3 regions of the Rhizobium sp. CB2179 genome follow, and region 2 is predicted to be linked to each of the others. Evidence: riboswitches for the same ligand, from Rfam matches in the RefSeq annotation. Region 2 holds a riboswitch; each other region holds the start of a gene.
What was found. A riboswitch is a leader RNA that binds a small molecule or an ion and turns the genes downstream of it on or off. The one in region 2 is predicted to bind FMN.

Region 1: linked by a shared signal. The riboswitch ahead of ribB (3,4-dihydroxy-2-butanone-4-phosphate synthase) and the one ahead of ribN (riboflavin transporter RibN) in region 2 are both predicted to bind FMN.
Region 3: linked by a shared signal. The riboswitch ahead of AC244Q_RS13200 (6,7-dimethyl-8-ribityllumazine synthase) and the one ahead of ribN (riboflavin transporter RibN) in region 2 are both predicted to bind FMN.

The regions. Positions count from the first base shown of each region.
Region 1 is NZ_CM172781.1:2,226,265-2,230,663, forward strand. It holds gene AC244Q_RS11095 (SDR family oxidoreductase) at 1-360, shown strand, start outside; gene AC244Q_RS11100 (glucose 1-dehydrogenase) at 637-1,419, shown strand; FMN riboswitch at 1,615-1,765, shown strand; gene ribB (3,4-dihydroxy-2-butanone-4-phosphate synthase) at 1,892-2,527, shown strand; gene AC244Q_RS11110 (IS110 family RNA-guided transposase) at 2,809-3,756, shown strand; gene AC244Q_RS11115 (SDR family oxidoreductase) at 3,857-4,399, opposite strand, start outside.
Region 2 is NZ_CM172781.1:1,335,780-1,340,178, forward strand. It holds gene lon (endopeptidase La) at 1-1,116, shown strand, start outside; gene hupB (DNA-binding protein HupB) at 1,323-1,598, shown strand; FMN riboswitch at 1,721-1,875, shown strand; gene ribN (riboflavin transporter RibN) at 1,958-2,878, shown strand; gene AC244Q_RS06705 (esterase-like activity of phytase family protein) at 2,952-4,399, shown strand, end outside.
Region 3 is NZ_CM172781.1:2,622,374-2,626,772, forward strand. It holds gene AC244Q_RS13180 (adenylate/guanylate cyclase domain-containing protein) at 1-435, opposite strand, end outside; gene AC244Q_RS13185 (hypothetical protein) at 720-944, shown strand; gene AC244Q_RS13190 (GCG_CRPN prefix-to-repeats domain-containing protein) at 1,060-1,368, opposite strand; gene AC244Q_RS13195 (SRPBCC family protein) at 1,554-2,000, opposite strand; FMN riboswitch at 2,241-2,383, shown strand; gene AC244Q_RS13200 (6,7-dimethyl-8-ribityllumazine synthase) at 2,462-2,896, shown strand; gene AC244Q_RS13205 (SDR family oxidoreductase) at 2,964-3,734, opposite strand; gene AC244Q_RS13210 (alpha/beta fold hydrolase) at 3,800-4,399, opposite strand, start outside.

The DNA of each region.
Region 1 (4,399 bases), 890 kb from region 2:
GGACGCGGCTCCATCGTCAACATCGCTTCCATGTCCGGCGTGATCGTAAATCGCGGGCTGAGCCAAGCGCACTATAACGCCTCCAAGGCGGGCGTCATCCATATGTCGAAGTCCATGGCGATGGAATGGGTCGACCGCGGCATTCGCGTCAACACCATCTCCCCCGGATACACGGCAACGCCCATGAACACCCGTCCGGAGATGGTCCACCAGACCAAGCTCTTCGAAGAGCAGACGCCGATGCAGCGCATGGCAGCGGTGGACGAGATGGTAGGCCCGGCGGTGTTTCTGCTGTCGAATGCAGCAAGTTTCGTGACCGGCGTCGATCTTCTCGTCGACGGCGGTTTCTGCTGCTGGTGATGAGAAAGCTCATTGCCGCTGCTGGAAAGTGACCGATCTCGCTTCCTCCCTGGCTGAGATCGAGGCGCTGAAGGGACCAACGGGCAAGACGGCGTGCGATATCGCCGTCTTGCCCGCCCTTCACGCTGATCGAACGGGTTGTCGAACGGACCGAGGGCTCGGATCGTCATCGGCGCTCTAGACTGCCTGAATTCGCGACAACCGTTTGATCTCCAATAATGATCGCATGGTACGTCGCACCCAGATTTGCTGTTTATCGACGGACAAGGAAAGAGCATGAAACGCTTTGAGCAGAAGACTGTCGTCATTACCGGGGGTAGCCGCGGCATCGGAGCGGCGATCGCCAAACGCTTCGCGAAAGAAGGCGCCAATCTCGTCGTCTCGGCCAATGAGGACCTGGTCCACGGCGTCGCCGAACAGATCCGGGCCGAAGGCGGCAAGGCGATCTCCTTCATCGGCGATGTCACCGACAAGGCAAGCGTCACCGCCCTCTACGATGCCGCCGAGAAGGAATTCGGCTCGGTCGACGTTTCGATCCAGAATGCTGGCGTCATCACCATCGCCCGCGTCGAGGACCTGACCGAAAACGAGTGGGACAAGGTCATGGCCGTCAACACCAAGGGCGTCTTCCTCTGCGCCCAGGAGGCAATATCACGAATGCGCAAGCACAAGCGCGGCGGCCGCATCATCAACACCGCTTCCGGCCAGGCGCGCGACGGCTTCATCTACACCCCGCATTATGCCGCCTCGAAAATGGGGGTCGTCGGCATCACCCAGAGCCTGGCCAAGGAAGTCGCGACCGAGAAGATCACCGTCAACGCCTTCTGCCCCGGCATCATCGAGACCGACATGTGGGCCTATAACGACCAGGCCTGGGGCAAGCTGCTCGGCAACTACGCCCCCGGCGAGCTGATGAAGGAATGGGTCGAGGGCATCCCGATGAAACGGGCCGGCTCTGGGGAAGATGTCGCAGGCCTGGTGACCTTCCTCGCCAGCGATGACGCCGCCTATATCACCGGCCAGACGATCAATGTCGACGGCGGCCTGATCATGTCCTGATGCAGGCGCCCAAAATTGCGTAGCGGTTTTGGGACAACGACATGCATCGAACAAAGAGCAAACCACCAGCGAAGTGCGGAAGGCGACACGGTCGTCGCCTCCGTGTGAACAGTGTGTCCATCGGCGTCAGGGCAGCTTTGCATTTTTGCCTGGTCGAGTGACCTTGCCATCCGCCTGTTTTTGATCCTATCTTTGAAGTGTTCTCAGGGCGGGGTGTAATTCCCCACCGGCGGTATCAGGAGCAATCCTGGAGCCCGCGAGCGCTTCCGGCACCTCCTGTCGGAAGGTCAGCAGATCCGGTGAGATGCCGGAGCCGACGGTATAGTCCGGATGGAAGAGGACAACACGGGCAGTCGCACTCCATCCCGGAGTCGGCCGACGTTTGTTCGCCCAAGGGCAGAAGGCTCGCTCACGGACTGAGCCGAGCAGACCATGTCAGTCAGCTGACATAACCCTTGAAAGGCCAGACAGCATGACTATCGCAACAATCGAAGATGCCATATCAGCCATTGCCAGCGGCAAGATGGTCGTCGTCGTCGACGACCAGAACCGGGAAAATGAAGGTGATATCGTGGTCGCGGCCGATGCCGTCACCCCTGAGGCAATCGCCTTCATGATGACCCACGCCCGTGGACTCGTCTGCATCGCCATGGAAGGCGAGCGTCTCGATGCGCTCGATATTCCGCTCATGGTGCCCAACAACACGGAATCGCACAAAACCGCCTTCACGGTCTCGGTCGATTATCTCAAGGGCACGACGACCGGTATCTCGGCTGCCGACCGCGCCGCCACCGTCCGCGCCCTGGTCGACGATCGCGCAAAGCCCGCCGAATTCGCCCGCCCCGGCCATATCTTCCCGCTGCGCTCCAACCCCCGCGGCGTGCTCGGCCGCCCCGGCCACACCGAAGCCGCCGTCGATCTCGCCCGCCTCGCCGGACGGATCCCCGCCGGCGTCATCTGCGAAGTCGCCAACGACGACGGAACCATGTCCCGCCTGCCCGAACTCACGCTCTTCGCCGAACGCCACAACCTCCCCCTCGTCACCATCGAGGACCTGGTCGCCTATCTCGACCGCCAGGCGGCAAAAGACATACGCGAAGTCGCCTGATCTGCGCAAAGCGGCCAGCCCCGTCCTTCGAGGCCCCTGCGGGGCACCTCAGGATGAGGCTGGAGAGAGGTTGCGACCTGGTTCAACGGGAAGCGCAGCGGCATGGCACACGGACCAGCCCTCATCCTTGTACGTTGCCGTTGCTGTATAAAGGGGCTGTGCGGCGGGGATGCGTGTCATCCTTGGGTCTTGAACTCGTACCTCAGCAAGCATCTCCGTCGCCATGTCTTCGCTCGAACGGTTGGTTGGGCTTCGAGCCCGCGTTGCAAGGAGGAGCAGTCATGCATATCCAGCAATCTTTCATGGTCGGTATCGATGTCTCGAAGGCCCATCTCGACGTTGCCGTTGAGGGCAAACGCGCCGTTGTCCGCTTCGACAACAATGCGCCAGGCTGTGCCGCACTCACTGCGGCAGTGGCCGGCGCAGAGCTTGTCGTCGTCGAGGCGACCGGCGGTTACGAGATGGCAATCGTCAGAACGCTTATGGCCGCCGGTATTGCCGTCGCCGTCGTCAATCCCCGCCAGGTGCGCGACTTCGCCAGGGCCAGCGGTCGTTTGGCCAAGACCGATCAGGTCGACGCCCGCGTCACGCTCCACTTCGCCAGAGCGATGCGGCCGGCACAGATCCCCCATATCGACGACGGCCGCATCGCGCTTGCTGCGCTTGTCACCCGCCGTCGCCAACTCATCGACATGGCGGTCGCCGAGAAGAACCGCCTCGAGCATGCGCCTGAGGCCGTCGCAGCGCTGATTGGCGAGACCCTCGCCGCCCTCAAGGCTCAGCTCGCCCGCGTCGATGCCGCCATCGCGCTCGCCATCGAGGCCGAGCCCGACATGGCCGCACGCCGCAATCTGCTGCTGACCGTGCCGGGCATTGGCGAGGTCAGTGCCGCCGTGCTCATCGCCGAACTGCCCGAACTCGGCGCCATCGACGACAAGAAGCTCGCAGCCCTCGTCGGCGTCGCCCCCATCGCTCACGACAGCGGCACATGGCGTGGACAACGCCATATCGCCGGCGGCCGCGCCACCGTCAGATGCGCCCTCTATATGGCTACGCTCTCGGCCATCCGTTGCAACCCGGCCATCAAGACCTTCCACAAAAGGCTGCGCGACGCGGGCAAACCGCCCAAGGTCGCCATCGTCGCCGCCATGCGAAAGCTCATCATCATGATCAACACTATTCTTAAAAGACGAACCCCATGGAACCAGCCCCAACAACACGGTTGCTGAGGCACGCAGGCCGCAGGCCGCAGCCTCGAAGGACGAGGGCCGGGTGGCTGGGTCCCAGACGCGCACGGCTGGTTGCCACAGCACACCCTATTTCCTGCCCCTATGTTCGGCTGATCGAAACCCCACCATCTGCCAGCATCGCCGTGCCGGTCACGAAGCTCGACATGTCGGAGGCGAGGAAAAGCGCCGCATTGGCGATCTCGTCGGGTTGCGCCATGCGTTTCAGCGCATGCAGCCCCTCCACGAAGGCGAGCACCTCCGGCGTGGCATCAGGCGCGTTGGTGATACTGGCGGGCGTGTCGGTGCCGCCGGGAAGCAGCGCGTTGACGCGGATCTTCTGCGCTCCGAGTTCGGCGGCGAGCACCTGCACGAAGCCGATCAGCCCCGCCTTGCTCGCCGCATAGGCGGCCATGCCAGGCATGCCGACGGTGTGGCCGACAAAGGTCGAGGTGAAGATCAGCGATCCGCCGCCTTTCCCCATCGCCGCCGACTGGTGTTTGGCGCCGAGGAAGGCGGCGGTGAGATTGGTCTCGATCGTCTCGCGCCAGCCCTCCACCGACAGCCCGGCGACCGGCCCCATCTCACCGATGATGCCGGCATTGTTGAAGGCGATGTCGAGCCGGCCGAAACGCGAGACTGCCGT
Region 2 (4,399 bases):
CGCGGCGATCCGTCTTCGGCTCTGCTCGAAGTGCTCGATCCGGCGCAGAACATGACCTTCATGGATCACTATCTGGAAGTCGAATACGACCTGTCGGATGTGATGTTCATCACGACGGCGAATACGCTGAACATTCCAGCGCCTCTGATGGACCGCATGGAGATCATCCGTATCGCCGGCTACACAGAGGATGAAAAGCGCGAAATCGCCAAGCGGCACCTGTTGCCGAAGGCCATCAAGGAACATGCGTTGCAGCCGGAAGAATTCTCGGTCAGTGACGACGCCCTGATGTCGATCAGCCAGCATTACACCCGCGAAGCCGGCGTCCGCAACTTCGAGCGCGAGCTGATGAAACTCGCCCGCAAGGCGGTCACCGAGATCATCAAGGGCAAGACGAAGGCCGTTCACGTGACGGCTGCCAACATCTCCGACTATCTGGGCGTCCCGCGCTTCCGCCATGGCGAAGCAGAGGGCGAGGATCAGGTTGGCGTCGTGACCGGTCTTGCCTGGACGGAAGTCGGCGGCGAGCTGCTGACCATCGAAGGTGTGATGATGCCGGGCAAGGGCCGCATGACGGTCACCGGCAATCTGAAGGAAGTCATGAAGGAATCGATCTCGGCAGCGGCCTCCTATGTCCGCTCGCGCGCTGTCGATTTCGGCATCGAGCCGCCGCGCTTCGACAAGAGCGACATCCACGTGCACGTGCCGGAAGGCGCAACCCCGAAGGATGGTCCCTCGGCTGGTGTCGCCATGGCAACCGCGATCGTCTCGATCATGACCGGCATCCCCGTGGACAGGCATGTGGCCATGACCGGTGAAATCACGCTTCGTGGCCGTGTGCTGCCGATCGGCGGTCTCAAGGAAAAGCTGCTCGCAGCGCTTCGCGGCGGCATCAAGAAGGTGCTGATTCCGGAGGAAAACGCCAAGGACCTGGCGGAGATTCCTGACAACGTGAAGAACAACATGGAGATCATCCCGGTATCCCGCATGGGCGAGGTGATCAAGCACGCGCTGATCCGGCGGCCGGAGCCAATCGAATGGGATGGCACGGTGGAAACGCCGGTCATCACATCGGTCGAAGGCCTCGATGAGACAGGCGCAACCATAGCGCATTGAGTGGCCTTTGCCACATTTATGCCCAATTGGCCCAAAACACGGAAAAAGGCTGGCGGAAACGCCAGCCTTTTTTGTGAAAACGTCATGTAGACGCTTGCTTTTCCTTGATTTGCAGGGCTTTTGGGTTTTCGGCGGGCCTGATGAAACCTATTCTGCGCCTAGCTTACTTTTGAGTCGTTTCATACCATTTAGAAAGGGGTGGAAACATGAACAAGAATGAACTCGTGTCCGCAGTAGCCGAAAAGGCAGGACTGACGAAGTCTGACGCGGCTTCCGCTGTTGACGCGGTTTTCGACGTTGTCCAGGCTGAACTCAAGAACAAGGGCGACATTCGCCTCGCGGGTTTCGGCAGCTTCACCGTTTCTCATCGTGCCGCATCGAAGGGCCGTAACCCGTCGACGGGCGCTGAAGTCGACATTCCGGCTCGCAACGTGCCGAAATTCACGCCCGGCAAGGGCCTGAAGGACGCCGTCAACGGCTGATCTGAGATTATCCGCCAGCCGGAAACGAGACCGGTTGTGTAGGATTTGAGAGGGGTTCGGCTTTGCCGGACCCCTTTTGTTTGGGCGGATCTTGCCGTCGCGGGGGCTTTGATCTACGACAGTTCTGTTCTCAGGGCGGGGTGAAACTCCCCACCGGCGGTAAGGGTTTCGGCCTGAGCCCGCGAGCGCCTTCTTTCGCGCCCATGCGGAGGAGGGGTCAGCAGATCCGGTGTGATTCCGGAGCCGACGGTTAAAGTCCGGATGGAAGAGAATGAGTGTCGGCCACGCGGAGGGCAGGGTTGCCCTGTGTCGCTTGGTCGTGGCTCATGCGTCCTGATTTATGTTGGTCCCTGTTTTGGATGAAAGACATGAATCAGACTTCTGTTGCCGTCGAGCCGTCCCGCGCCGTTGTCGGTGCCATCTGGATGGTCCTTGCCGGCATTGCCTTTTCGCTTCTCAACGTCGTCACCCAATGGCTGACGATGAAGCTTGCCTTTCCCTCGGCGTCCGCAGCCTTCTGGCAATATGGCTTCGCCTTCCTGTTTTCGCTGCCGTTCCTGAAGAGGCTCGGCCTTGCGGCGATGCGCACGCATTATCCTTGGCGTCACCTCGCGCGCGTCGCGCTTGCCGCGCTCGGCGTCGAGGCCTGGGTCGCCGGCCTTGCCACGGTGCCGATCTGGCAGGCGATCGCACTGGTGATGACCTCGCCCTTCTTCATCATTCTGGGCGCCCGGCTTTTCCTCGGGGAGCGCGTGGGCCCGGCCCGCTGGGCCGCGACGGCAGCGGGTTTCACCGGAGCGATGATCATTCTGCAGCCATGGTCTGATGGTTTTGGCTGGGCGGCTCTCTTGCCTGTGCTTTCGGCGCTGCTGTGGGGCGCCTCGTCGCTGATCACCAAGAGCCTGACAGGCATCGAACGGCCAGAGACGATCACCGTCTGGCTGCTCGTTCTGCTGACGCCGATAAATGGCGGGCTGGCGCTTGCGGCAGGCTTTGCAGTGCCGACGGGCGCAACCCTTGCCCTGTTCCTGCTGGCGGGGCTGCTGACCGCGGTAGCGCAGTATTTCCTGACGCTAGCCTATGCCGCAGCGGATGCCGCCTATGTCCAGCCGTTCGACGATCTGAAGCTGCCGTTGAACGTGCTGGCCGGTTGGCTGTTCTTCGGTTATGCGCCGGCGGGTTATCTCTGGCTGGGAGCGGCTCTCATCTTGTCTGCTTCGCTGTTCATCATGCGAAACGAGATGCGCCGGGAGCGCAAACCAGAGCCTGACATGATCTGACGCAAAATGCCGCATCTGTCATGCCTCTGTCATGCCGCTCGCGCAGAAAACTCATGTTTCGAATGTTCGACACATGGGGGATTTCATGACAATTTCATCGCGCAAGGCAGCGCTCGCTGCCGTGCTTCTCGCATCCGTCGCCTTTCCGGCCGCGGCCGAGCCGGTTTTCAACCGCATCGCTTCCTTCCCGGTCGCAGAGAACCTGCCTGTTGATAAGGACAAGCTTTCGGTGAGCTCCGCCGAGATCATCACCGCGACCGAAGACGGCAACACGCTGATCTATAGCGACAGCCCGCTCGGCGCGATCGGCTTTATCGACATTACCGATGCCAAGGCCCCGAAGGCCGGCGGCGCGCTGATGATGGACGGCGAGCCGACATCGGTCACCTGGAGCGCCGGCAAGGCACTGGTTGCCGTCAACACCTCCGAAAGCAAGGCCAAGCCCTCGGGCCGTCTCGCGATCGTCGACGTGGCGACCAAGAAGATCGAAAACACCTGCGATCTCGGTGGTCAGCCGGATTCGATCGCCCTCAACAAGGACAAGACGCTAGGCACCATCGCAATCGAAAATGAACGCGACGAAGACATCAATGACGGCAAGATCCCGCAGATGCCGGCCGGCGATCTCGTCGTCTTCCAGGTCAAGAACGGCACCGTCGATTGCGGCACTATCAAGCACGTGACGCTGGCCGGGCTTACCGGCGTCGCCCCTGAAGATCCGGAGCCGGAATTCGTCGCCTTCAACAGCCTGAACGAGATTGCCCTGACGCTGCAGGAAAACAACGAGATCGTCATCATCGACGCCAACACGGCTGAAGTGAAGACGCATTTCTCCGCCGGCAGCGTCGATCTCACCGGCATCGACACCAAGCGTGACGGCGCCCTGAAATTCTCGGGCGAAGCCAAGGGCGTGCCGCGCGAGCCCGATGCCGTGAAGTGGCTTGACGACAACCGCCTCGTCGTCGCCAATGAAGGCGACTACCAGGGCGGCTCGCGCGGCTTCACCATTTTCGACAGGACGGGCAAGCTTCTCTACGAATCGGGCGCATCCTTCGAACGCGCCGTCGCCCATATCGGCCACTATCCGGAAAGCCGTTCGGGATCGAAGGGCGTCGAGCCGGAAGGCCTCGAAGCCGCCAAGTTCGGCGACGACAAGTATTTCTTCCTGCTCGCCGAACGTGCCTCGGTCGTCGGCGTCTATAAGGATACCGGCGCCGATCCCGAACTCGTCCAGCTGCTGCCATCAGGCATTTCGCCGGAAGGCGCGATCGCCATTCCCGCCCGCAATCTTCTTGCGACCGCCAACGAGCTCGATCTCGGCAAGGACGGCGGCACGCGCTCGCATGTGATGATCTACGAGCGTTCGGAAGGCGAGAAGGCCTATCCGCAGATCGTCTCCGCCGAGAAGGATGGCAATCCGATCGGCTTTGCTGCCCTTTCGGGTCTCGCCGCCGTTCCGGGCAAGCCAGGCATGCTCTACGCCGTCAGCGACAGCGTTCTGGGCTCGCAGCCGACGATCTA
Region 3 (4,399 bases), 1.3 Mb from region 2:
AGCGGCGAGCGGGGCTGCAGAAAAACGCGCAACTTCGTGCAGCAGGCCAGCCTCGGCCGGGCCGAATGCGCTGCCCCCTACCCCGTTTGCAACCCCCGCCCAGCCAAGCAGCGGGCTGTCCAATGCCTGATTATCCTGCGTAGGCCCGATCCTGGCCTCCCATACCGGCCCGAGCCCGGCCAGCCACTCGCGCCCAGCCTCGCTCTGCGGCGCCGCGGCAAAGGCTAACGCCTCGATGACAGCACCGGTCTCGGCGCGCCACAGCCAGGTGCGCCGCGCTATGATCGGATGCGGCACCGAAAGGGTCAGCGCGCCGCCGGAAAGCGGCAGGCCATCGGCCAGCAGCCTGCGCCCGAGTTCGGCCAGAAACCGTTCGGGACCAGGCGAGGCGCCGGCCTCGTCAACCAGCCAGGCAAGGGGGGACGGCAGATCCATAGCTTAACATCGCACGCTCACCGGGGCAGCCGCAAGGACATCCCCGGAGTGACCGCTTGCGGTCATCCCGGGTTCGACAAGCAGATATCCTGCACGTTCATCAGGACACGCCACGGGTGTCCGTGAGGACATTCCCATCGACTCAACCTGTCACCCCAAAAGTGCGTCCACTCCCCTGTCGAAAAACCATCCACTGCGGTGGAAAACAAAAAATAAACACTTTAAACTTGCGCGACTTTGATTCCATTATAGGGCCGTTCGTCATCGTGTGATTGAGGGGTGCGATGGGCACGATATTCTGGCCAAAAGATCCGCTGGATGGGAATGACATGACGCTGCTGACGTCGATCCTTCGGCGATGGTGCGAAAGGTATCAGGTCGAGCTGACGGCGGAGGAAAGCAGCCGCAAGGCGAAAGAACTCGTCGAATGGTTCGAATTCGGCGTCAAGGATCCCGTCGAGCTCGAGGAATTGATCGACGACACGCACTGGCTCGTCAGCAGGATCTGACCCTCTCGGGCAAATCGCAAGAACGCTGGCTGTCAGCGTCGGCGACGCTTTTTCATGAGAAAAGGCCGGGCGAAAATCGCTCCGGCCTTCGTCCATTTACATCTGAGCGAGACTTTTAGTCATTATCCCGCCAACGCCGGTCGCGATCCCAGCGCCGCTCATGGCGCCAGCGCGGGCCATCCCAATCGCGGTGACGCCGCTCCCAGCCCCAGCGGGGCGGACCACCGTAGAAAGCTACCGGCGGCGGGCGTCTCCAGCTTCGCCGGCATTCGCCCCAGCGCGTCAGATGCCAGCCGCGACCGCAGGCGTAGTCGACCTTTGTGACACTGCTCTGGACATTGATTGTCCCCATCGGCATTGCCTCCGCGGTACCGATCGAGAGGCTGCCGGCAAGCAAGGCAGCCGCGATAGAAAGTGCCTTCATCGTGAACTCCATTTTCAATCCAGCCGTCCCAACTTTATGGCCGCTAAATTGAACTGGAGATGAACTGCGCGTTCATGTTTGCGGGAGAAAAAGCAGCGCTTCCGTACGGCCGGTTTGAGCGCCCGCCGACCGCTGTTGTCGCTGCGGCAAGCGCTTCAGAGACGCCCCGCGCCCGCAAAAATTGTTCATGTCCGGCCGTAAAAAGCGTCGGGACCCGGATCACGCCCGGCGGCGACTTCTGTCAGGCGCCCGAGGTAATGCGCCCAGCCTTCCGCATGGCCGGCGCATTGATCGGCGCTGGGCAGGCCGCTATGGGTGAGCCGCAGCAGCGTTCCGCTCCCCTGTTCGATCAGGTCGATCTCGACCAGGCTCGACCCCGGCGGCACCACTTCACTGCCATCCCAGCCGAAACTGTAGGCAAGGCGATGAACCGGCACCACCTCGCGAAACGAGCCGCGCGCAAAGCGGGCGCCGGTAACGTTGACGAGATAGAGCCCGCCGGGCTGCGGCTCGACCTGCGCTTCCGTTCCCATCCAGCGCAGGATCTTCTCCGGATCGGTCATCAGCGCGAATACCGCGGCCGGCGGCGCCGCGATATGCGCCTCGCGGTGGACGACGAAAGATTCTGGCATCACTCTCTCCCATGGTTGTCACGGCCCCGCCCAGGCGGAGACAGCGCGTCCTGTCTTGTCGTGCTTCTGACGTGGATGTCCTCACCGAGAGAATGTAGGCGCAGGCTCCTCCTCCGCAAGAGGTATTGCCCGTCGCCATCGACGAACGAGCGGAATCGCCGCTTGGGGAGCCCTGATCCAGCTCCGGCCGCGAAAGCATTTCAACCTATTGCCAGCCCGCCACCTTACCCCTATTGTTCGCGCCGTTCTCAGGGCGGGGTGAAAGTCCCTACCGGCGGTATGCAATTTTGGTTGCGAGCCCGCGAGCGCCTTCTCAGGAAGGGTCAGCAGATCAGGTGAGATGCCTGAGCCGACGGTCATAGTCCGGATGAAAGAGAACGTGCGCTCCTGCCGCCCTTGCGGCTGTCGGGAACGTTCGTGATCGCCTTGGGTGATGTGTCTGTTCGCCAAAGGAGATTGCCGTGACACCCACCCGCTATGCCTTCGTCAAAGCCAGCTGGCACGCCGACATCGTCGACCGCGCCCTTGATGGCTTCCATCAGCTTATTCCGCCCGAGCAGGTCGACGTGTTCGATGTTCCCGGCGCATTCGAGATGCCGCTGCTGTCACGCGATCTTGCTGCAACCGGACGCTATGCCGCTGTCGTTGCCGCCGCCTTCGTCGTCGACGGCGGAATCTACCGCCACGAATTCGTCGCCCAGGCCGTCGTCGATGGGCTGATGCGCGCCGGCATGGATACCGGTGTGCCGGTGCTGTCGGTGTCGCTGACGCCGCATCAGTATCAGGAAACCGAACACCACAAGCAGATCTACCGGGCGCATTTCGTCGAGAAAGGACGCGAGGCAGCAAAGGCGGCTCTGACGATCGGCAAGACCCGCGCTGCTCCCGCCGCGTGAAAGCGGCTCGACGAGCAGAAGAACAACAGGCGATGAAGACGGCGGGGCAATCCCGCCGTCGACCACATCAGATCGACTTCACCTCGCCGCCATCTATGCGTAGCGTCGAGCCGGTCATCCAGCGGGCACCCGGCGACACCAGGAAGGCCATCAGTTCGGCGATTTCCTCCGGCTCGCCGTAGCGGGCAATGCCTGCCTGTTCGGGGAAATGCGCGGTCGCCTCCTCCACGCTCACACCGTGCAACGGTGCCCAGTGCTCGAGATAGGAACGGCGCCGGCCGGTCATGACGGGGCCGGGCAGCACGCTGTTGACCTGGACGCTATCGGCGATGCCGCGATCGGCAAAGGCCTTGGCGAGCGCCACGATCGCCGCATTGATCGTGCCGACCGCCGCATAAGGCGCCTTTGGAAACACCGCCGAATTGCCCGACATCAGGACGACGGAGCCGTTGGTCTCCTTCAGTGCCGGCCAGGCGGCAATCGTCAGGCGCCGCGCACCGTGCAGCTTCAGCGCCAGTCCACCTTCCCACTGCGCGTCGGTCATCTCGAAAAGATCGATCTGCGGCACGGCGCCGGCGATATTGAGCAGCGCATCGATGCGGCCGAAGGCACCGAGCGCCTGATCGACCACGGCCTGCGCCGCCGCCGGCTCAGCAAGGTCGGCGCCGATGACGAGGGCCTGCGCGCCGACCGCCCTCACCGCCTGCGCGGTCTCCTCCAGATTGGCGCGGTTGCGCGCGACCAGCACCAGCGCGGAAAAATCGCGCGCGAGGCGCAGCGCCGTCGCCTGGCCGATGCCCTGGCTGGCGCCGGTGATGATGGCAACTGTATCAGACATGTCGTCTCTCCTGTTGGCTTGGGCGACCGCCCGCCCCTTCCGGCGGGCAGCGCCTGGTTCTGCTCTCAGCGGGCCAGAAAATCGCGGATCGCAGCCGCGATCTCTGCGGCATGCGTTTCCAGCGCGAAGTGGCCGGTGTCGAGGAAGCGGACGACCGCATTGGGATTATCGCGCTTGAACGCCTCGGCGCCGGGCGGCAGGAAGAACGGATCGTTCTTGCCCCACACGGCCAGGAACGGCGGCTTGTGGGTGCGGAAATAATCCTGAAAGGCAGGATAGAGCGCGACATTGCTCTTGTAGTCGCCGAAGAGGTCGAGCTGTATGTCCTCGACGCCGGGCCGCGCCAGATAGAAATTGTCGAGCGAATAGCCGTCGGGCGAAACCGTCGTCGGATCGGCAACCCCATGCGTATATTGCCAGACCGTCGTTTCCGGCTGCAGCATCGCCTTCAGCGCATTGCGGTTCTCCTCGGACGCATCCTCCCAATAGGCCCGGATCGGGTTCCAGCCCTCGCTCAGGCCCTCGACATAGGCGTTGCCGTTCTGCGAGATGATCGCCATGATCCGGTCAGGATGTTTCACGGCCAGCCGGAAGCCGGTCGGCGCGCCGTAGTCGAACACATAGACGGCGTAACGATCGAAGCCGACGACTTCGGTGAAACGATC